3 regions of the Blastococcus deserti genome follow, and region 1 is predicted to be linked to each of the others. Evidence: riboswitches for the same ligand, from Rfam matches in the RefSeq annotation. Region 1 holds a riboswitch; each other region holds the start of a gene.
What was found. A riboswitch is a leader RNA that binds a small molecule or an ion and turns the genes downstream of it on or off. The one in region 1 is predicted to bind cyclic di-AMP.
Positions count from the first base shown of each region.

Region 2: linked by a shared signal. The riboswitch ahead of ACFSHS_RS04900 (aggregation-promoting factor C-terminal-like domain-containing protein) and the one ahead of ACFSHS_RS11375 (C40 family peptidase) in region 1 are both predicted to bind cyclic di-AMP.
Region 3: linked by a shared signal. The riboswitch ahead of ACFSHS_RS22590 (VldE C-terminal domain-containing protein) and the one ahead of ACFSHS_RS11375 (C40 family peptidase) in region 1 are both predicted to bind cyclic di-AMP.

Region 1 is NZ_JBHUHP010000010.1:111,949-118,933, forward strand. Features, by position in the region: gene ACFSHS_RS11360 (DEDD exonuclease domain-containing protein) at 1-240, opposite strand, end outside; gene ACFSHS_RS11365 (D-alanyl-D-alanine carboxypeptidase family protein) at 450-2,192, shown strand; gene ACFSHS_RS11370 (hypothetical protein) at 2,274-2,594, shown strand; cyclic di-AMP (ydaO/yuaA leader) riboswitch at 2,782-2,962, shown strand; gene ACFSHS_RS11375 (C40 family peptidase) at 2,979-4,061, shown strand; gene ACFSHS_RS11380 (M48 family metallopeptidase) at 4,353-5,633, shown strand; gene ACFSHS_RS11385 (glycosyltransferase family 4 protein) at 5,707-6,828, shown strand; gene ACFSHS_RS11390 (AMP-dependent synthetase/ligase) at 6,890-6,985, opposite strand, start outside.
Region 2 is NZ_JBHUHP010000004.1:8,729-15,713, reverse strand. Features, by position in the region: gene ACFSHS_RS04915 (VOC family protein) at 1-117, shown strand, start outside; gene ACFSHS_RS04910 (glycoside hydrolase family 3 N-terminal domain-containing protein) at 181-1,362, shown strand; gene ACFSHS_RS04905 (DUF72 domain-containing protein) at 1,364-2,089, opposite strand; gene ACFSHS_RS04900 (aggregation-promoting factor C-terminal-like domain-containing protein) at 2,334-3,107, opposite strand; cyclic di-AMP (ydaO/yuaA leader) riboswitch at 3,318-3,482, opposite strand; gene ACFSHS_RS04895 (class I SAM-dependent methyltransferase) at 3,591-4,238, opposite strand; gene ACFSHS_RS04890 (SDR family NAD(P)-dependent oxidoreductase) at 4,293-5,135, opposite strand; gene ACFSHS_RS04885 (flavin-containing monooxygenase) at 5,135-6,622, opposite strand; gene ACFSHS_RS04880 (TetR/AcrR family transcriptional regulator) at 6,765-6,985, shown strand, end outside.
Region 3 is NZ_JBHUHP010000019.1:31,352-38,336, forward strand. Features, by position in the region: gene ACFSHS_RS17700 (beta-ketoacyl-[acyl-carrier-protein] synthase family protein) at 1-197, shown strand, start outside; gene ACFSHS_RS17705 (acyl-CoA carboxylase subunit beta) at 224-1,636, shown strand; gene ACFSHS_RS17710 (DUF3145 domain-containing protein) at 1,979-2,479, opposite strand; gene ACFSHS_RS17715 (GGDEF domain-containing protein) at 2,867-4,063, opposite strand; gene ACFSHS_RS17720 (maleylpyruvate isomerase family mycothiol-dependent enzyme) at 4,149-5,042, shown strand; gene ACFSHS_RS22590 (VldE C-terminal domain-containing protein) at 5,178-5,687, opposite strand; cyclic di-AMP (ydaO/yuaA leader) riboswitch at 5,720-5,815, opposite strand; gene ACFSHS_RS17730 (TVP38/TMEM64 family protein) at 6,220-6,903, opposite strand; gene ACFSHS_RS17735 (M23 family metallopeptidase) at 6,936-6,985, opposite strand, start outside.

The DNA of each region.
Region 1 (6,985 bases):
GCCGGTCAGCACGCTGATGTAGGGCGGGATCTCCCGGCCGGGATCGACCAGGGTCTGGAACTCCCCGAGGACCACGCCGCCGCGCACCTTCACCGCACCGATCTCGGTGATCGCGCTGTCGTTGGGCGATCCGCCCGTCGTCTCCAGGTCGACGACCACGAACGTGACGTCGGCCAGGGGCGTGCCGAGGTCGTCGATCGCGACCTGCCCGTAGCGGGGTGGAGCGGGGGAGGAGGGCACGGGCGGGACGGTAGGTCGGGGTAATGACACTCCTGTGATGCCGCGCCGGTGCGGCAGGCGCCGCGCCGCGCAGCGGGAGGGGTCACCCCTCCGTCGGACGTCGCCCGGGAGGAGGGCCGCGGCCCGATCTCCTGGCGGAACGGGCATCGGCGCGACACCATCACCCCGGGTGGGGCCAGGGCGGCCCCGGCGCACGTGAAGGCGGTGTGATGCTCCCGCGGTCCCGGTGGCGCCCCCGTGGGACGGCGGTCCGCAGGGCGCTCACCGTGCTGGCGGCGACCACCCTCGCGGCCGCGGCGGCCCAGCCCGCGGCCGCGGCGCCCAGCGACCAGCCCGGCGGCACGTCGGCGGTGCTCGACAGCCGCGCGCTCGACCAGCTGCAGCAGCGGGCCGCCGAGGTGCAGGCCGATCTCCAGGAGCAGCACGCGGAGGTCGCCGCCGCACGGGATCAGCTGGCGGACGCCGAGCAGGCCGTCGCGGAGGCCCGGGCGGTCGTGGCCGACGCCGAGGCCGAGCTCGCCGTCCACCAGGCCGTCGTCGCGAAGTACGCCGCGGCGGTGTACCGGGACGGTGGTGCCCTCACGCCGCTGACGCTCCTCCTCTCCGGGGGTGATCCCGGCGACGTCGTCTCGGCGATGGGCTTCCTCGACGCCGTGGACGCGCACGCCGCCCAGGTGATCGGCGCGGCGGAGGAGCTCCGCCGGGGCGCCCTCGACCAGCAGCAGCGGGCCACGGCGGCTCTGGCCCGGGCCGAGGAACGCGCGGACGCGGTCGCTGCCCGTGTCACCGAGCTCGAGGCCGCGGCGGCAGCCGTCACCGACGAGCTGGATGCGGCGCTGGGCACGGTCGACCGGCAGCTGGCGCAGCTGCAGCGCGAGCAGCTCGAGGTCAACGAGCGGACCGCCGCCAACTGGCGGGCGTACCTGGACCAGCTGGCCGCCGCCGGGATCACCGCACCGCCCGCGTCCGCCCTGCTGAGCCCCCCGGCAGGGCTGCCCGCCGGGCTGGTCCCGGTGGGCGGCAGCGGTGGAGGCGCCCAGCGGGGAGCGGCGCAGCTGCCGCGACAGCCGACGTCGCTGCTGGTGCTGCCCGCGGAGACCCTGTCCGCGGTCACTGCCGCGATGGACGCCCTCGGCCTGCCCTACGCCCCGGGCACCGCCGGACCGGAGTCGTGGGACTGCGGGTCGCTGGTGCAGTCGGTCTACGGCGCGGCGGGCCTCCCGCTGCCCGGCACCCAGGCCGAGCTGTTCGCCGTCACCACGCCGGTGGCGCCGGCCGACGTGCTGCCGGGGGACCTGGTCTTCCTGGGCACGGCGGAGTCAGGTCTGGGCCACGTGGGGATCGCCCTGGACCCCAGGACGATGCTCGCCGCGGACGCCCGGGCCGGCGCGGTCGTGGTCCGCGCGCTGCCGGCCGACCAGGTTCTCGGGATCGGTCGTCCCAGCCTGGGGCAGCGGGCACCGGTGGCGGCCCCCGGTCCCACCGGCGGTGCCCTCCGGGTGGAGTGCGGCAACGCCGTCTACCCGCCGAGCTACGACGGTGCGCGGGCGTGGGGCGGCTATCCGAACGGGCTCATCCCGCCCAGCGCCATGTGCCCGCTGGGAGTGGCCGGCCACACCCTGCGCTGCGACGCGGCAGCGGCGTACCGGGCGATGTCCGGGGCATACGCCGGCGCGTTCGGGGCGCCCCTCTGCATCACCGACTCCTACCGCACCTACGCCAGTCAGGTCCGCCTCTACGGGCAGAAGCCGGCGCTGGCCGCCGTGCCGGGGACCAGCAACCACGGGTGGGGACTGGCGGTAGACCTCTGCGGCGGGATCGAGTCCTTCGGCACGCCGCAGTACGCGTGGATGAAGGCCAACGCCGGCCGTTTCGGCTTCCTCCACCCCGACTGGGCCGAGCCGGGCAACGGGCGCGAGGAGCCGTGGCACTGGGAGTACGCGGGATCCTGACCGGACCGCCCGGGGTGGGGCGGGCGGAATTGTCGGTGGCTGCTCCTACCGTGCGGGGCGACTCACGGAGGAGAGACAACCATGCTGATCGACTGCGACACCTGCACCGCGCGCCCGGCCGGCTGCGCCGACTGCGTCGTCACCGTCCTGCTGGGCGCTCCGCCGGGCTGGCAGAGCGCCGATCCCGTCGTCGTGCCGATGAGCGGACGCGCCCGCACGTCCCCCGGAGAGGCAGGCATCACGGCCGAGGACGTCGTCGTGCCACCGGCCGGGGTCGTCGTCGAGTTCGACGACGTGGAGCGCCGTGCCGTCCGGGCCCTCGCCGACGTCGGTCTCGTGCCGCCGTTGCGCCACCGGGAGGGGTCCGGCGACGGCGCCGACGGGGACCGGCGCACCGGCTGAGCAATACGGACGGAACAGTCCGCTACAGGTCACACCTTTCCGTGGCGGTGCGCTGACCAGCGCGGATGCCCCGCCCCGGGGGTGTCCGCCACACCCGTCCCACGACCGTCCATTTGTCACGGCAACATCACGGTCGTAGGGTCAGCCGGTCCGCCCGAGCGGTCGTCGCCCGCAGAGGGGTGACCTCGGACGGACACCGCCTAATCGCCCGACGGCGCCTGTGAGGTGCTCGACGGCGAGCCGGGGACCCACCGCAGTTCTGGGGTGAGTTCTCCTGCCGGGCCGGTTCGCCGGTGCGCAGGGGATAGGGCCAGTCTTCCCAGCCCGAACCCGTCAGCTAACTCGGTCGGCGGTTGCAGAGGAAGAAACGGAGAGCCGCCGCTCGTGGCGACCCCACACGCTGTACTGCCGCACGCCCTCGAACAGTCCGTCACCGCTCGTCCGTCCGACCCCCGGGCCGGACACGTCGGATGGCTCCGCTCGGGCCTCCTCCTCGGACTCACCGCAGCCCTCACCTTCACCGTCCTCCCCGGCACGGCGACCGCCGTTCCCGGCGAGGTGACCGACCCGGCGCAGGCCGCCCGCCTCGTCGCCGACGCCGAGCACGAGCTCGAGGTCGTCACCGAGCAGCTGAACGAAGCCAAGGTGCAGCTCGAGCAGCAGCAGGCGGCCGCCGCCGGCGCCACGCAGGCCGCCGCCGAGGCCCAGGCCCAGCTCGATGCGCTGGACGGCCAGGTCCGGCAGCTGGCGCGCACGGCCTACACCAGCGAGGGCTTCTCGCGGCTCGACGTCCTCCTGACCAGCGACTCGGCCGACGAGTTCGTGCACCAGCTGGGCACGCTGGACGCCATCGCCGGCCACACCAACGACCAGGTCGCCGAGGTCGCGGAGGCTGCGGAGGCGGCCGATCGCGCGCAGGCCGAGGCCGACCGGGCTCAGGCCGAGGCGCAGGAGGCGGTCGACGACATCGCCGCCCAGCAGGCCCAGCTCGAGGACCGGATCGCCGACTACCAGCGCCAGTACGACGCCCTCAGTGCTCCGCAGCAGGCCGAGGTCGCGCGTGCCCACGGCGGCGAGGCAGCGGCCGCCCCGAGTGGCGTCGTCGCCCCGAGCGCCGCGGCGCAGGCCGCGGTGGACACGGCGCTGGCCCAGGTGGGCGACGCCTACGTCTGGGGAGCCGGCGGCCCCGACGCCTTCGACTGCTCGGGCCTGACGCAGTACGCCTACTCCGCGGCCGGCGTCAGCCTGCCGCACTCGAGCCGGAGCCAGTCGCAGATGGGCGCGCCGGTGTCGGTCGCCGACCTGCAGCCGGGCGACCTGCTCTTCTACTACAGCCCGACCAGCCACGTGGCGATGTACGTGGGCAACGGCAAGATGGTCCACGCGTCGACGTCGAGCAAGCCGGTCATGGTGGTCGACTTCAACTCGATGAGCGGCTTCACCCACGCCCGCCGCATCGCCGGCTGACAGCCTCGGGAGCATCGCAGCGAGGAACGAGCGAGGAGCGGACCTAGGTGCGGAAGTCGGCCGGTGTGATCGCCGGCTGACAGCCTCGGGCGCATCGCAGCGAGGAACGAGCGAGGAGCGGACCGAGGTGCGGAAGTCGGCCCGTGTGATCGCCGGCTGACCTCCGCACCACCTCGGCCAGGGCCGGTGACTTCGATGGGTCACCGGTCCTCGCCGCGTCGGAAGCTGCCGGCGGGCCGCCTAGGATCGGTCCGTGGCGCGGAGCGGCCGACCGGCGGGGCGAGGGGGACGGTGAGCCGGGCGGGTCGGACAGGTGCTCGCGCCGCACTGCTCACCGCGGTCGTCCTGGGCATCGCGGTCGTGGTCGTCATCGCCGTCCGGACGCCGTGGGTGCCGCTGCCCGAGCCCGCCGGGGGCCACACCCCGGTGGATCCCACCGCGGGTCTCTCCGCCGCGCAGGTGGAGCGCGCCGAGGCGTTCGCCGCGGCCCTGCGGCCGGCCTCCCTGGTCTCGTTGCTGCTGGCGCTCGGCGTCTCGGGCGTCCTGGGACTGACCCCGCTCGGGGCCCGGCTGGTCCGGACGGTGGCGCGGCCGGTCGGCGGGGGCTGGGTCGCGCAGGCACTGCTCGGCACTGCCGCACTCACGGTCGTCGGGCGGCTGGCGACCCTGCCGGTCTCGGCCTACGCGGAGAGCGTGCGTCACCGGTACGGCCTCTCCACCCGCAGCTGGGGCCTGTGGCTCCGTGACGTGGCGGTGTCGACAGCGATCAGCGCGGTGCTGACGGCCCTGGCGCTGTTGTCGTTGCTGTGGCTGGCCCGCCGGGCGCCCCGCACCTGGTGGGCCTGGTCGGCGGCGGCCGCCGCCGGCTTCGTGGTGGTCGCGTCGTTCCTGTACCCGGTGGTCGTCGAGCCGGCGTTCAACAGCTTCGAGCCGCTGGCGGCGGGGGAGCTGCGCACCGACCTGCTGGCCCTGGCGGAGGAGAGCGGCGTCCCCGTGCAGGACGTCCTGGTGTCGGACGCCTCGCGACGGACGACGGCGCTCAACGCCTACGTCTCGGGGTTCGGCTCCACCCGGAGGATCGTCGTCTACGACACCGTGCTGGCCGAGCTGCCCGATGACGAGATCGAGTCGATCGTGGCCCACGAGCTCGGCCACGTCGTGAACCGGGACGTCCTCACCGGCACGCTGACCGGCGCCCTTGGCGCGGCCGGCGCCGTCGCCCTGCTGGGCTGGCTCCTCTCCTCGACGCCGCTCCTGCGCCGGGCGGGGGCGGAAGGAGCCGGGGACCCGCGCGTGGTGCCGCTGGTCGTGTTCCTCCTGTCGGTGGGCACCCTGGTCTCGACGCCGGTGCAGAACCTCGTGTCCCGGCAGATCGAGGCGCGGGCCGACCTCCACGCGCTGGACCTCACCGAGGACCCTGGCGCTTTCATCGACATGCAGCGCCGGCTGATCCGCACCAACCTCGGGGATCCTGATCCCCCCGCCGCCTGGCAGTGGTTCTTCGGGTCCCATCCGACCGCCGCGCAGCGGCTGGCGTTCGCCGCCGACTGGGCGAAGCAGGACCGGCCGTGAGCCAGTGTGCGAGCTCCCGCATGGGCACCGCACTCCCGGGCACGGGCGGAACGACCGCCGGCGAGGAGCGGCCGTGACCAGGACCCTGGTCGTCACCAACGACTTCCCGCCGCGCCAGGGCGGGATCCAGACGTTCGTCGCGGCCCTGCTGGCCCGCCGTCCCGCGGGGTCGGTCGTGGTCCTGGCCTCCGACTCCCCGGGCTCGACGGAGTACGACAAGGCCCTGCCCTATCCGGTGGTGCGGCGGCCCACCGGCATGCTGCTGCCCACCCGCGCCACCGCTTGTGCGGCCGCGGAGCTGGCCCGCCGGCACGGCTGCGACAGCGCCTTCTTCGGGGCCGCCGCGCCACTCGGACTGCTGGCGCCGGCGCTGCGGGAGGCCGGTGTGCGACACCTGGTGGGCGCGACCCACGGGCACGAGACGGGCTGGGTGGCGCTGCCGGGCAGCCGGCAGCTGATGCAGCGCATCGCCTCGCACCTCGACGTCGTGACCTATATCAGCGACTACACCCGCGACCGTCTCGCTCCTGCCCTCCGCGGTCGCACCCGGCTGGCCCAGCTGTCGCCGGGGGTCGACCTCGACTTGTTCACCCCCGGTGCCGACGGCGGTGCGGTCCGGCGTCGCTACGGCCTGGGTCGGGCACCGGTGGTCGTGTGCGTGTCCCGACTGGTCGCCCGCAAGGGTCAGGACGTCCTCGTGGCCGGGTGGCCACGTGTCCTGGACCGGCACCCGTCCGCGCGGCTGCTGCTGGTCGGAGGCGGACCCGCGGAGTCCGGGCTCCGCCGGGCGGTCACAGCCGCAGGGCTGGAGCGGTCGGTGACCTTCACCGGTCCGGTCGCTCCCGGGGAGCTGCCGGGGCACTACGCGGCCGGCGACGTCTTCGCCATGCCGTGCCGCACCCGCTGGGCGGGGCTGGACGTCGAGGGACTGGGGATGGTGTTCCTGGAGGCGGCCTCCTGCGGCCGGCCGGTCGTCGCCGGCACCTCCGGCGGAGCTCCCGAGGCGGTGCGCGAGGGCGTCACGGGTCACGTCGTCGACCCGCGCTCGCCCACCGCGGTGGCGGACACCATCGCGGGCCTGCTGGCCGATCCCGGCCGCGCCCGGGCCATGGGCGCGGCCGGCCGGGCGTGGATCGAGCAGCGGTGGTCGTGGACGCGGATCGCCGAGACCTTCGCCGAACTGCTCGAACCCTGAAGGCCCCGCTGCAGGGTCCCGCCCCGAGCCTGCGAGGGGTGGGGGGCAGCGGGGTCCTCTTTCAGCGGGCGTAGAGGCCCTCGACCTCCGAGTCGAACTCCTTCATGACGACGGCGCGCTTGAGCTTCAGGCTCGGGGTCAGCATGCCGTTGTCCTC
Region 2 (6,985 bases), on a different contig from region 1:
CCGCCACGGCAGGAGTCGTGGGGCCTGGTCGAGATGTGGGTCGAGGACCCGGACGGCGTCCGGATCGTGCTGGTCGAGGTACCGGAGGACCACCCGCTGCGCCGCGACCAGCGCTAGGAGAATGTGTCTGGCAGCGGCGACGCCGCCCATGTCCGCTCACCCGTCACGTCTAGGAGATGCATGCCCGCGGCCGTCGGTCGGATCCGTCACGTCGCGGCGTCGTGCGCCCTTGCGGCCGTGGTGGCCGGCTGTTCGTCGGACGGCGCGGCCACTCCGCGGGCGGAGGCCCCGACCCGGACGACCGCGCCCAGCAGCGATCCCCTCGTCCCCCAGGAGCGGGTCGACGAGGTCGTCGCCGGCCTCGACCGGCGCGCCCAGGTCGCCCAGCTGTTCGTCGCCGGCGTCCCGCTCGACGACCTCGCAAGCGGGGACGCCCTCGCCCGTAGCGGGGTGGGGGGCCTGTTCCTCGCCGGGCGCTCCGACGCGCCGGCCACGGAGCTGGCCGCGACGGCCGGACGCTGGCAGGACCTCGCCCCAGGTCCCGGGCTCTGGATCGCCGCCGACCAGGAGGGCGGGAACGTCCAGACGCTCACGGGCCCGGGATTCGACCGCCTGCCCTCCGCTCTCGAGCAGGCCGCCCTGCCACCGGCGGAGCTCACCGCCCTCGCCGACGGCATGGCCTCCGCGCTGGCCGGTGCCGGCCTCAACCTCAACCTCGCGCCGGTCGCCGACGTCGTCCCGCCGGGGACCGAGGACGCCAACGAACCGATCGGGTACTTCGACCGCCACTACGGCAGCACCCCGGAGAGCGTCTCCGCAGCCGTGTCCACGGTCATGACGGCGCTGGCCCGGGCCGGCGTCACGCCGACGCTCAAGCACTTCCCCGGGCTGGGCCGGGTGCAGGACAACACCGACACCAGCGCCGACGTCACCGACTCGGCCACCACCGCCGGGGACGCCCAGGTGGCGCTCTTCGCCGACCTGGCCCGCTCCCCCGCGGAGCCGTTCGTCATGGTGTCGTCGGCGACCTATCCGCAGCTCGACCCGGCCGAGCAGGCTGCCCTCTCCCCCGTCGTCGTCACCGACCTGCTGCGGGAGCGGCTGGACTTCGACGGCGTCGTCATCTCCGACGACCTGGGCAACGCCCGCGCCGTCCGCGACGTCCCGCCGGGCGAACGCGCGGTGCGCTTCCTCGCCGCCGGAGGAACGCTGGTGCTGACCGTGGACCCGACACTCGTGCCGGGGATGATCGACGCCGTCCTGCAGCGGAGCGAGGCCGATCCGGTGTTCGCCGCGACCGTGGACGACGCGGTGCGCACCGCCCTGCTGGCCAAGGAGCGCGCCGGGCTGCTCGCGGACTGACTCAGCCGACGAGCTCGCGCAGCCGCTCGGCGTTGCGGACGGCGTGCCCGTGGCCGTCGTTGTTGAAGTACACGTACACGTCGCGCCCCGAGCCGCTCCACTCCCCCACCCGGTCCGCCCACCACCGCAGGTCGGTGTCGCCGTACGACCCGGCGTAGAGGTGGTCGGGATCGGGTCCGTGCATCCGGACGTAGACGAAAGGTGCCGTCGCTCGCAGCACGCACGGCAGCCGGGCGCCGCTCATCACGCAGTAGGCCGCGCCGTGCCGCTCCAGCAGCCCGAACACCGCCTCGTCGTGCCAGCTGGGGTGGCGGAACTCCACCGCGACCCGCATCCACGGCGGCAGGCAGGACAGGAAGTGGTCCAGCCGGGCGTCGTCGCGCTGGTGCGCCGGGTGCAGCTGCACCAGCAGCACCGCCCGCCGGTCGCCCAGCTCGTGCCACGCCGAGGTCAGGCGGGGGAGCCACGGTTCCGGCGCGTACAGGCGCTTGGCGTGGGTCAGGCCGCGCGGCGCCTTCACCGAGAGCTGGAAGCCCGGCGGCAGGCGCCGCCGCCAGCCCGTGAAGCTGACGTCGCGCGGCCAGCGGTAGAAGCTGGCGTTGAGCTCGACGGTGCCGAACCGGCGCACGTAGTGGGCCAGCCGGTCCCGCGCCGGGGTGCCCGGCGGATAGAGGACGCCGTCCCAGTGGTCGTAGCTCCAGCCCGACGTCCCGACGTGCACGCTCACGGGACGGCGCTACCCCGCTCCTGCGGTGTTCCTCCCGCATTCCCTGTCCTGCACGACACAGAAAGCGGGAGGAACACCCCGGAAGCGAGGACGGACGGCCGCCCTGCAGGGCCCACTGCGGCCTGCGAGGGGCCCGTCCAGAGGCTCACCGCGAGCATCCGAGCGGCAGGGTGACGTGCTGGAACGGCCCCGCTGCAGGGAACGGTCGCGAGCCTGCGAGCGGTGGGGGCAGCGGGGTCCTTCCTCAGTACCAGCCCTTGGACTGCGAGTGGCTCCACGCGGCGCACGGCGAGCCGTACCTGTCCTCGATGTAGATGAGGCCGGCGTCGATCTGCCGGTAGCCGTCCGAGGTCTTGGCGATGCCGGTACTGGCCCACGTCGAGTCGAGGAACTGCGGGATCCCGTACGCGGTGCTGGTCGGGTTCTGCGCGTTCGGGTTCCAGCCGCTCTCCTTGCCCCACAGGTTCTCGAGGCACGAGAACTCGCCGGCGCTGCCCACCTTGCTCATCGCGTACTCCTTGTAGGAGCCCTTGGGCGCGGTGGCGGCGGACGTGCCCTGCCCGGGACGAGCGGCGGCGGCCTCGGCCTCGGCGGCGCGAGCCGCCTCGATGCGGGCGGCCTCGGCGCGGGCGGCCTCCTCGGCGGCGACGCGGGCGGCCTCCTCGGCGGCGATGCGGTCCCGCTCGGCCTGGTCGGCGGCGGCCTGCGCCTCGGCGGCCGCGGCGCGCTCGGCGTCGCGCTCGCTCCGGCTGGCGGCCAGCTGCTCGAGCGGCGCGACGATCTCGTCGCCGGCGACCGGTGCCGGCTGGGCGGGGATGCCCAGCTGCGCGGCCACGCTCACCGACTCCATCGAGGCGGCGTCCGCGGCGGGCTCACCGGCGGTGAGGACGTTGACCATGAGCGCCCCGGCGGCCGCGACCCCGAGGTAGAGAGCCGGGCGGCGGCCGCCCAGGGGCGGGCGGGTGCCGGACGGGCGGAGGGCCCGGGCGGACGAGGACAGCGTGGTGCGGAGGTTCATGAGGGGCCTGTGCTCCGGATGACAGGGCGCGGCGGACCGGCCGGGCGCGCGAGGGCGCGGGCGGTCCACTGCGAGAGGGGCGAGGGGCAGCGCCGGCGGGCGGGGAGCCCGGCGGACGAGGGTCAGCGCAGGCGGGTCCCGCGCGGCGATCCGTACCGGCTGCTGCTGCGTGCAAGGTGTGCCCGAGGGCGCGCCATGCTGCGGCTCTCCGTTTCTTCCGTGGGCCGCCTACCGAGTTAGCTGACGGATTCGGGCGGGAAGCGGCCCTACCCGCCCCGAGCGGTGCTCGGAGCAGGATTCACCCCAGTACTGCGGTGGGTCCCCGGCTCGCCCGCACTCCAGGGGAGCGTCAGGGCGACTCGGCGGCGTCCGGCGCGGCCGCCCCGGATGGGGCGGTAACCGTCCGGCCGGACTGGCCCAACGTAACCGCCGTTATCGAGTCGTGACAATGCCGGATCGGCGTGACGCGTGTCGCCCTCCCGGTCAGGGCAGCCGCCAGACCGTCGTCCGGCGCACCTGGGGCCCCTCGGTGTCGGGCACGTCGTACGTCGCCACGGCGGCCAGCCGGTCGGTCGGCACGTAGGGCCGCCCCGGGTCGCCGAGGTACACCTCGGCGCCCCTCGCGCGGGCGGCCTCGAGCCAGGGCAGCACCCGCTCGCTCATCACGCGGTCGTAGCAGACGTCACCGGCAAGGACGACGTCGACCGCGGGCGATTCCTCCCCCAGCACGTCACCGAGGACGGCGACCGGCGGGAGGCCGTTCACCTCGGCGTTCACCGCGATGGCGGCGTGCCCGAACGGGTCGATCTCGCTGGCCACCACCTCCCGGGCCCCGGCGAGCGCCGCCGCGACGGCCACCAGTCCGCTGCCGGCGCCCAGGTCGAGCACCGACCGCCCGGCCACGGTCGCCGGGACGTCCAGGACGTAACGCGCGAGCGCCTGGCCACCGGGCCAGGCGGCGGCCCAGAACGGGGGCTCGGTCGGCGCGACCCCCCGCTCCTCCTCGATGGCCTCCCAGAGCGCCACGACGTCGGCGGCCACCTGCAGGGTCACCTCGGGCACCAGCGCGGGCCTGACCGGCCGGGTGTGCGCGCGCACGAACGCCGCGGGCACCGAGCGGAACTCCTCCACCGGGTCAGTCCACCCCACCGACGGCGGATGCGCCGCGCCAGTTCCGTCCGTCGGTCAGGACGCCGGGGGCTTCGGCGGCGCCGCCCGGCGGGCGATCAGCTTCCAGTACGAGCCGGGCATGAGCCGCACGAGGACGTCGGGCACCTTCGCGCTCCACCCGATGAGCAGGCGCGGGCGCCGCTTCTCGATCGCCGTGACGATCATCGCCGCGGCGGTCTCCGGGGGCATGGTGAGCAGCTTGGCGAACTGCTCGCGGCCCTGCTCGTACTCCTCGGCCGAGACCCCCGCCCCGGTGCGGGCGCTCTCGGCGATGCGGGTCCTGATGCCGCCGGGATGCACCACGGTGACCCCGACGCCGTTGTCCGCCAGCTCGTGCCGGACTGCCTCGGAGAACCCGCGGACGGCGAACTTGCTGGCGGAGTAGGCCGCCTGCCCCGCCGGGGCGAAGATGCCGAACACGCTCGACACGTTGACCAGGTGCGACCCGGGGTGGGCCTTCAGGACCGGCAGCAGCGCGTGGGTCAGCCGGACGACGGCGCGGAAGTTCACCGCCATCACCCAGTCGAAGTCCTCGAGGCTGACCTGGTCGAGACGCCCGCCGAGGGCCACCCCGGCGTTGTTGACCAGCAGCGTCGTCTCGGGGTGCTCGGCGACCAGCGTCGCCGCCAGCGCCGCGGTCTGCTCGTCGTCGGAGAGTTCGGCGACGTGCGTGGCGAGGGTCAGCCCGGGGTGGGCGGCCCGGATGCGGTCCGCGACGTCGCCCAGCCGGTCCTTGTCGCGGTCGACCAGGACGACGTGGCTGCCGCGGGCGGCCAGCTGGACCGCGAGCGCCTCCCCGATGCCGCTGGCCGCACCCGTGACGACGGCGGTGCCGCCGGCGAACTGGTAGGGACCCATCAGGCGACCGCCTTCTCCGTCGTGGGAGCGGGCACGGCCCGCTGGAACGTCATGCCCTCGTCCTCCAGCGTGCCCCGCCGCATCAGCTGGACGTCGCGGAGGTAGTTCTGGTGCAGCCGCCACGGCGTGCGGCGTCCCTGCTTGGGCAGGGCGGCGAGGCTGCGCCGGACGTAGCCGGAGGCGAGGTCCAGGAACGGCCGGTCGGCCCCCTCGGGCGGTGCCACGGGCGTGGCAGCGACGTAACCGTGCGCGTCGAGGTGGTTGATCAGCCGGCAGAGGTACTGGGCGACCAGGTCGGCCTTCAGCGTCCACGAGGCGTTCGTGTAGCCGATCGTCATCGAGAAGTTCGGCACGCCCGACAGCATCATCCCCTTGTAGGAGACGGTCTCGGACACGTCGACGGGGCGGCCGTCGACCGTGAGCGACATCCCGCCCATCGGCAGCAGGTTCAGCCCGGTCGCCGTGACGATCACGTCCGCGTCGAGGTGCTCGCCCGACTCGAGCTCGATGCCCTTCTCGGTGAACCCGCGGATCCGCCCGGTCGCGATGGAGGCCTCGCCGCGGCGCAGGGCCGCGAACAGGTCGCCGTCGGGAACCAGGCACAGCCGCTGGTCCCACGGGTCGTACGGCGGGTTGAAGTGCGTGTCGACGTCGAAGCCGGCCGGCAGCTGCTTCTCGGTCAGCCGGCGGATCAGCTTCCGCGCGGCGGCGGGACGGCGCCGGCTGAACTGGTACAGCAGCGTCGAGAGCAGCACGTTCTTCCACCGGACGATCGGATAGGCCAGCCTCGCCGGCAGCCTGTCGCGCAGCAGCTGGGCCAGCGGGTCGCGACCGGGCAGGGAGAGGATGTAGCTCGGCGTCCGCTGCAGCATCGTCACGTGGTCGGCGTCCCCGGCCAGGCTGGGCACCAGCGTCACCGCCGTCGCGCCGCTGCCGATGACGACGATGCGCCTGCCCGTGGCGTCGAAGTCCTGCGGCCAGTGCTGCGGGTGGATGATCTGCCCGGCGAAGTCCTCCTCGCCGGGGAACCGGGGCCGGAAGCCCTCGTCGTAGCGGTAGTAGCCCGAGCACACCGACAGCCAGGAGCACGTCAGCTGCACCGTCTCCCCCGTGTCGGTGCGGCGGGCCGTCACCGTCCACCGGGCGCCCTCGCTCGACCAGGCGGCCGAGAGCACCTGGTGGTGGAACCGGATCCGGTCGCGGACGCCGTACTCGGTCGCGGTCTCCTCGATGTAGCGGCGGATCGAGGGGCCGTCGGCGATCGCCTTCGACTCGCGCCACGGCCGGAAGCGGTAGCCGAGGGTGAACATGTCGGAGTCCGACCGGATCCCCGGATACCGGAACAGGTCCCAGGTGCCGCCGATGGCGCCCCGGGACTCGAGGATGGCGTAGCTCTTCCCGGGGCACTCCTCCTGCAGGTGGCAGGCGGCACCGATGCCGGACAGGCCGGCTCCGACGATGAGGACGTCCACGTGCTCCGGTGCCATGCGCGCGCTCCAGGGTCTGGGCCGGGTCTGACCGGCGAAGGGAGGGGCCGCCGGGAAACGGTGCGGCACCCACGCTATCGACGCCCTGTCGAACGAGTCAACGCGGTGTCGAGAAACGGGTGCCGACAGGTATTCTCGGCCGGTGCCCCTCACCGCCGGCGAAGCCCCCGCCCGGGGCCGCCGTGCCGCGCGCCCGTCGGGCGACGACCGCGAGCTGGCGATCCTGGAGACGGCGGAGCGGCTGCTCGCGGAGCGGCCGCTGAGCGCCATCTCGGTCGACGACCTGGCCCGCGGGGCGGGCATCTCCCGCCCCACGTTCTACTTCTACTTCGCGTCCAAGGACGCCGTCCTGCTGTCCCTGCT
Region 3 (6,985 bases), on a different contig from region 1:
CGGTGTTCACCATCCTCGCGCTGCGCGACCAGGTCGTGCCGGCGACGGCCAACCTGGAGGACCCGGACGACGACGCGGCCGTCCAGGCGCTCGACATCGTCCGCCACGAGCCCCGGCGCGCCTCGCTCCACGCCGCCGTCAACGACTCGTTCGGCTTCGGCGGCCACAACATCGCGCTGGTCTTCACGACGGCCTGAGCCATCCCCGCGAGCGAGGAGACCCCTTGACCACACTCCAGGCCGCCCCGACTCCGACCGCCCGCGACCCGCGCGATCCCGAGGACCGCCTGGAGCGCTTCTTCGACCCGGGATCGATGCATCCGCTGGCTGCCCGCGACGCCTCCGGGGTGCTCGCCGCCCGCGGCGCCGTGAACCGGTCGGCCGCCGTCGCGTACTGCACCGACGCCACCGTCATGGGCGGGGCGATGGGGGTCGACGGCTGCCGGCACATCGTCGACGCGATCGACACCGCCGTCCGCGAGCGGGTGCCGGTGGTCGGGATCTGGCACTCCGGCGGTGCGCGCCTCGCCGAGGGGGTCACCGCGCTGCACGCGGTGGGCGAGGTCTTCGCGGCGATGGTGCGGGCGTCCGGGCGGGTCCCCCAGATCTCGGTGGTGCTCGGTCCGGCCGCCGGGGGCGCCGCCTACGGCCCGGCGCTCACCGACCTGGTCATCATGGGCCCGGCCGGCCGCGTCTTCGTCACCGGGCCCGACGTCGTCCGCTCGGTCACCGGCGAGGACGTCGACCAGGAGAAGCTCGGCGGGCCCGACACGCACGGCCGGCGCAGCGGCGTCGTCCACGTGGTCACCGACTCCGAGCAGAACGCCCTGGAGACCGGGCGCTCGGCGGTCGACCTCCTGGCCGCGCAGGGCACGTTCGCGCCGGCCCAGGACGAGCCCGACGTCGACCTGCGGGCCCTGCTGCCGGAGCAGACCAACCGGGCGTACGACGTGAAGCCGCTGATCGCCAACGTGCTCGACGGGCCGGGGCTCGAGCTGCATCCGCGGTTCGCGCCCAACGTCGTCACGACCCTGGGCCGGTTGGCCGGGCGGACGGTAGGGGTGATCGCCAACAACCCCCTGCGGCTGGGCGGGTGCCTCGACTCGGCGTCGGCCGAGAAGGCGGCGCGGTTCGTGCGGATGTGCGACGCCTTCGGGGTGCCGCTGGTCGTGCTCGTCGACGTGCCGGGCTACCTCCCGGGCGTCGGCCAGGAGTGGGACGGCGTCGTGCGACGGGGGGCCAAGCTCCTGCACGCCTTCGCCGAGGCCGTCGTCCCCCGCGTGACGCTGGTGACCCGCAAGTCCTACGGCGGCGCCTACATCGCGATGAACGCCCGCTCGCTGGGCGCGACGTCGGTGTTCGCCTGGCCCGGGGCGGAGGTGGCCGTCATGGGGGCGAAGGCCGCAGTGGGCATCCTGCACCGCAAGAAGCTGGCCGCCGTCCCGCCCGGCGAGCGGGAGGCGCTGCACGCGCGACTCGCCGAGGAGCACGAGCGGATCGCCGGTGGCGTGAACCGGGCACTGCAGATCGGCGTCGTCGACGAGGTCGTGGAGCCCTCGCAGACCAGGCGCCGGCTGGTCGAGGCCCTCGCGGCCGCCCCGCCCGGACGTGGGGCTCACGGCAACATCCCGCTGTGACCTGACGGAGGCCCGGCACCTGGCTCAGGTGCCGGGCCTCGCTGCTGATGCCGGCCCGCGCTCGGTGCCGGCCGTCCTCACCGCGTGGTCGCCGTCCTCGCGCTGCACCGTGCGGACGGCGCGCGCACGGTGAGTCTCGCGATCTCGGGCCGCCGCCGACCCGAGGTGGCCACCGATGAGAAGGTCGCCCGGACGCCGCTTCCCCGACGGCGCCCGGACGACCGGTCTCAGGCTACGACGACCTCCCGGGTGGCCTCGGAGTGTCGTAGCGGATCCGTGACCTGACGGCCCGCTGCAGGCCCCACTGCTCGCGCGCTCGCGGCGGGATCCTGCGGAGGGGCCCTAGACCACCTGGTGCAGCCAGGTCACCGGGCTGCCGTCGCCGGCGTGCCGGTAGACCTCGAGGTCGGAGTCCCACGCGGCACCGAGCAGCTCGTCGACGCCGTGGCGGAAGGCCTCGGCCGATCCCGCGGTGGCGGCCAGGTGCCGCAGCTGCTGCTCGCTGATCATGATGTCGCCGTTGGCACTGGTGGGCGCACGGAAGACACCGTGGCCGGGCACGTAGGACATGCGCTCGCCGTCGTTGCCGTGGCTGGCCTCTTCGGTGACCTCGAAACGCAGCATCGGCCACGCCCGGAGGGCGGCCACCAGCCGGGCGCCGGTACCGGGCGATCCGGTCCAGGCGACCTCGGCACGGTAGGAACCGTGCGCCGCGGGCTGCTCAGCCCACGACAGGGAGACCGGCGCGCCGACGACGCGTTCCAGCGCCCACTCGACGTGCTGGCAGAGCGCCTTCGGGCACGCGTGCACGAAGACGACACCCTGGGTAGACCGTCGCTGCACGGGGCACCTCCATCGACTCGATTGGTCTCGTCTTCCCCTACGGACCTATCGCTTCGGTGACGGGCTGTATTCGACAGTGACGGAGCAGGGCTCCCGAGAACAGTTTGCACGATGGAGGGCACATCGCGCCAGCCCGGCCGGGACAGTTGAGGCGGATGTGACGGATGGTCACGCGTGACGCCTCTTACCGCTGGTCAAACGCCCATATCACGACCATCGGCACGGCGTCCAGCCTGCCTGGCGCGTCTCCCGGTGGCACGCGAGAGCGGCATCACCGCAGGTGGGGCGACCACCAGGGCCGCGTGAGCGACCCGGCCGCCGCGATGACTCAGCGTAATGGTCGACGTCACATCGGCGGTGGGCGACGCGCGGCGCGACCAGGCCGGATCAGGACGAGAGCGCTGTCACACGGTCGCCGCCGGAGCTCTTGGACCGGTACATGGCGGCGTCGGCGCGGTGCATCAGGTCCTCGACGACGTCGCCCGGCTCCACCTCGGCGACGCCCACGCTCGCCGTCACGCCGTGAGAGGCGCCCACGCGGGCGACGGCGGCGCGGAGCCGCTCGGCGACGGCCTCGCCACGGAATCCGGCCGACACGTCGGCCAGGACGGCGAACTCGTCGCCGCCCAGCCTGGCCACCGTGTCGGTCTCGCGGACGGCCGCACCGAGCGCGGCACCCACGGCCGTGAGCAGGGCGTCACCCGCGGCGTGACCGTCCGCGTCGTTGACGGCCTTGAACCCGTCGAGGTCGACCAGGCACACGACGCTCGGGTGGCCCCAGGCCGCGTCGGCCACCGCGGCGGTCAACCGCTCGGTGAACGCCCGCCGGTTCGGGATGCCGGTCAGCGGATCGGTCGCGGCGAGGATCTCCTGCGCGCGGATCAGCTCCACCTGGCGGTCGTAGGCGGCCCACGAGTTGGCCGACGCCATCGCGCAGATCATCGTGAGCGACGCCAGGATCGCGAGGAAGAAGAGGCCCGAGGTGCTGACGCCCGGGAGCTCCACGAGCAGCAGGTAGCTGCCGGTCATGACGGTCCCCATGGCCACCACGCCGCACGGCGAGTAGGCGACCGCCATGTAGGTCAGCGTGAGGAACAGCAAGCCGTCGAGCGGGCTGGTCGAACCGCCGTCCAGGCGGGTGCCGACGATGACCAGCACCGCCGTCGCGACGTTCCAGGCGTAGAACAGGGTCGGCCCACGGGAGTCGCGCATCATTGCCGCCAGCGGCAGCAGCAGGAGCGCCGGGACGGCCACGATGGCCAGACCGGCCAGGGCGAGGATCACCGTGTGGTGGCGCCCGGGGGTGTGGGTCACGACGGTGTAGCCGACGACCGTCCAGGCGGCGACCTCGGTGAGCACCACCCCGTAGCGCACGTGGCGTACCCAGTACGCCGCCCGCGCGTCGTCCTCCGCCAGCGGCCGGTACAGCCCGGCGCGGAGCGCGGTCGCCGACCGGCGCACCCACCCCGGCCGCACGGCGGCGCCCGCGGGCGCGCGCGGGGCGCGGCGGTCGCCGGCCAGGGGTTCGGTCACGGTCGTGCGATCGGCCGGCGGGATGACCCGCTTGATCCCGACGCCACCCATCGTGGGGAGTTCTGTTGCCGCGGGCGTGGCGCGTGCCACGCCGGGAGCGATGCCTGCCGCCGGGCCCGCGGGGTAGGGCGGCTCCGTGGGACGACACCAGGGCATGGCCGACGCCGGGCGCGACGAGGTCGCCGGCAGGGTGCTGCGCGCGTGGGACGTGTTCATCGAGCGCGCGGAGACGGTGGACCTGACCCGCCCGTCGCGGCTGAGCGGCTGGCGGGCGCAGGAGATCTGCGTCCACCTGGGGTGCTGGGAGGACCACGCCGCGATGGCCGACCTGATCGCCTCGGCCCGGGCGGGCGGCGTCGGCACTCCCCCGGACGTCGACGCCGTCAACGCGCGGGTGACCGCGGCCCACCGGGACGCGCCGCGGGAGGAAGTCCTCGCGGCCCTGCGGCGCAACCGCGAGGCGACGGCGCGCTACCTCGCCGAGGAGCCGGAGGACCTCGACACCGCGCTCACGGTGTCCGTCGTCGGCCGGATCCCCCTGCTCAGCGTCGTCCTCGGGCAGGCCTACGAGCTCGCCGTCCACGCGCTGGACCTGGTGTCCTGCGGGGCCGCTCCCCCGCCGGCCGACGTGCTGCAGTCGGGCCTGGCGGCCCTCGCCGACGTCACCGGCGCGCTGGCCGCGTCGATGGACATCTCCGGCCGGGTGACCCTGGCGACGCCCGACGGCGGCTGGGCCCTCGCCTCCGACGGCGGCGGATGGACCGTGCAGCGGGTGGCTCCCGGGCGGCTCGACGGCCCGGCGGTGGAGGCTCCGGCCGAGCTGCTGCTGGACGCGGCCTCCGGCCGGGTCAACCCCGTCCTGGCGGTCGCGCTGCGCCGGCTGAAGGTCCACGACGTCGCCGGGCTGCTCCAGCTGGCGCCGATCGTGCAGGCCGCGCCGGGCATCCCCGGCGGGCCGATCCTGCAGCTGGCCGCACGGACCGTCGGCGGCGCCGGGGGCGTGCTCGGCCGGCTCTTCCGGAAGGGCTAGGAGGTCGGTGCACAGGTGCGGTGACGGCGCGGGGCGTCAGAGGGGCATCTGCACGGCCTCAGCGCCCCTGCCCGGGGCCGGGCAGGGGCGCTGGTGCCTGCTCGCGGGTTCAGCGGCCCCGGGCGAGCACTCGGGTCATCCGGCGGGGAGGAACGCCACGTGCGGATGGTCCATGTGGTTGGCCGTCGGCGATCCGCGGTCTTCCATGGCTCGCCACGAGCCCGTGGAGACGAGGTAGATCCGCTGCTGCCAGATCACGTACTCGACGCGGAACCGGGCCGCGTTGTCGATCACGTACTGGGTGAGGGCGTCCCCCTTGGCCCGGTCCTCGTAGACCATGAAGTCAGCGGCGCGGCCCTGGGTGGGACGGTGATCGGCGCGGGTGTACACCGTCGAGACGTCGAACCGCTCCGTGACCTCCTTCACGACGGGTCGGACGTGCGGGTCCCACATGCTGTAGGGGCTGGAGGTCGGGGTCGGCCTCTCCGAGGGGGCCGGCGCTTCGACGGCCGGGGCTGAGCCTGTCTGGTTGGCCTGGGCGGGCACGGACGTGAGGGCTACCCCGGCGCCCGCGAGAAGTGCCACCACGGCACGCCGACCGCGAGGAAGGGACCGGCGGGGAGTGGGCATGCGACCAGCCGTCATGACGACGTGTCTCCTGTTCTCCGTGGCCGCCTACCGGGTTAGCTGACGGGTTCGGGCGGGGAACTCGCCCGGCACGCCCCGGACGCGTCCGGGCGTGCTTCACCCCACTGCTGCAGTGGGTCCCCGGCCCGGGCGCCGGCCTTCTGCCCGCGCCCGGCTGGGCGGCGTCCGACGGGTGTCACCGCGGTTCGGTGACGGATGTAGGCCCGTGCGGACCGCGACGACGCTAGGTCCGTGGCCGGAACGGGACAAAGGGACGCAGTGGGCCGGAAAGACGCCGATCGCCGGCGAGCGGCCCCCGTACTCGCAGGGTGTCGGCCCCATGGCTCGCCGTGGTGCTCGTGGCGTCGCTGCACCGATGCGCAGAGTAGTTGGAGCCGTGTCGGCCGACGGCAGCGCGGCAGCACACAGCGAGACGGCCGGATGACGTTCAGCACGCGGCTCCGGCACGGCGCCCGTGCGGGTCGGAGGGCGGGACGGGGGCTCGTGTCACCGCACGGAGGCGGCCGCCCGCGGGCACCGTCCTCTTGATCTAGGCGACAGGCACCGGCCCGGAGCCGGCGATCCGGCGCCGGCGCCGCCATGCGAGGGCCACCAGCCCGACCGCCACGAGCGCGACCACGGCGACCGGGACGACGGTGACCGTGGTCGCCCAGGCCGCGAGGAGCCCCGCCGAGGCCCCGACGCCCACCTGCACGACGGTGCTGGGCACCAGCCCGATCGCGGTCGACAGCGCGTACGGGCCGAGCCGGACGGCGGTGAGGCCCGCGCCGTAGCTCAGCACCACGAACGGGACGACGGGCATGAGCCGTCCGACCAGCAGGGGCCAGAACCCCCGGTCGACCATCAGCCGGTCGACGCGCGCGAGCCGCCGGCCGGCCAGCCGGGTGACGGCCGGCCGGCCCAGCGCCCGGCTCAGCCCGAAGGCGGCCAGCCCGCCCAGCAGCCCGCCGGCGAGGGCCACGGCGAGCCCGGGGCCGAACCCGGCGACGACCCCGAGCAGGACCGACAGTGCCGAGCGCGGGACCGGCGCAAGGAGGACCAGCGCCAGGCCGAGGACCATGGCGGCCCAGGCCCACGGCCCCGCGCCGTCGACCCACGCGCGGACGGCGCCGACGGCGGGCAGGTCGACGATGAGCGCGAGGACTCCGCCGACCGCCACCACGAGCCCGAGGACGGCGGCACGCAGCCAGGTGCTGTCCACCGCCGTCCTCACGCGCCCATCCTGCCCCGCGAGGTGAGCAGTGCTCAGCAGCCCCCGCCGAGGGAGATGCCGCGAGCGGTCAGCCACGGCACCG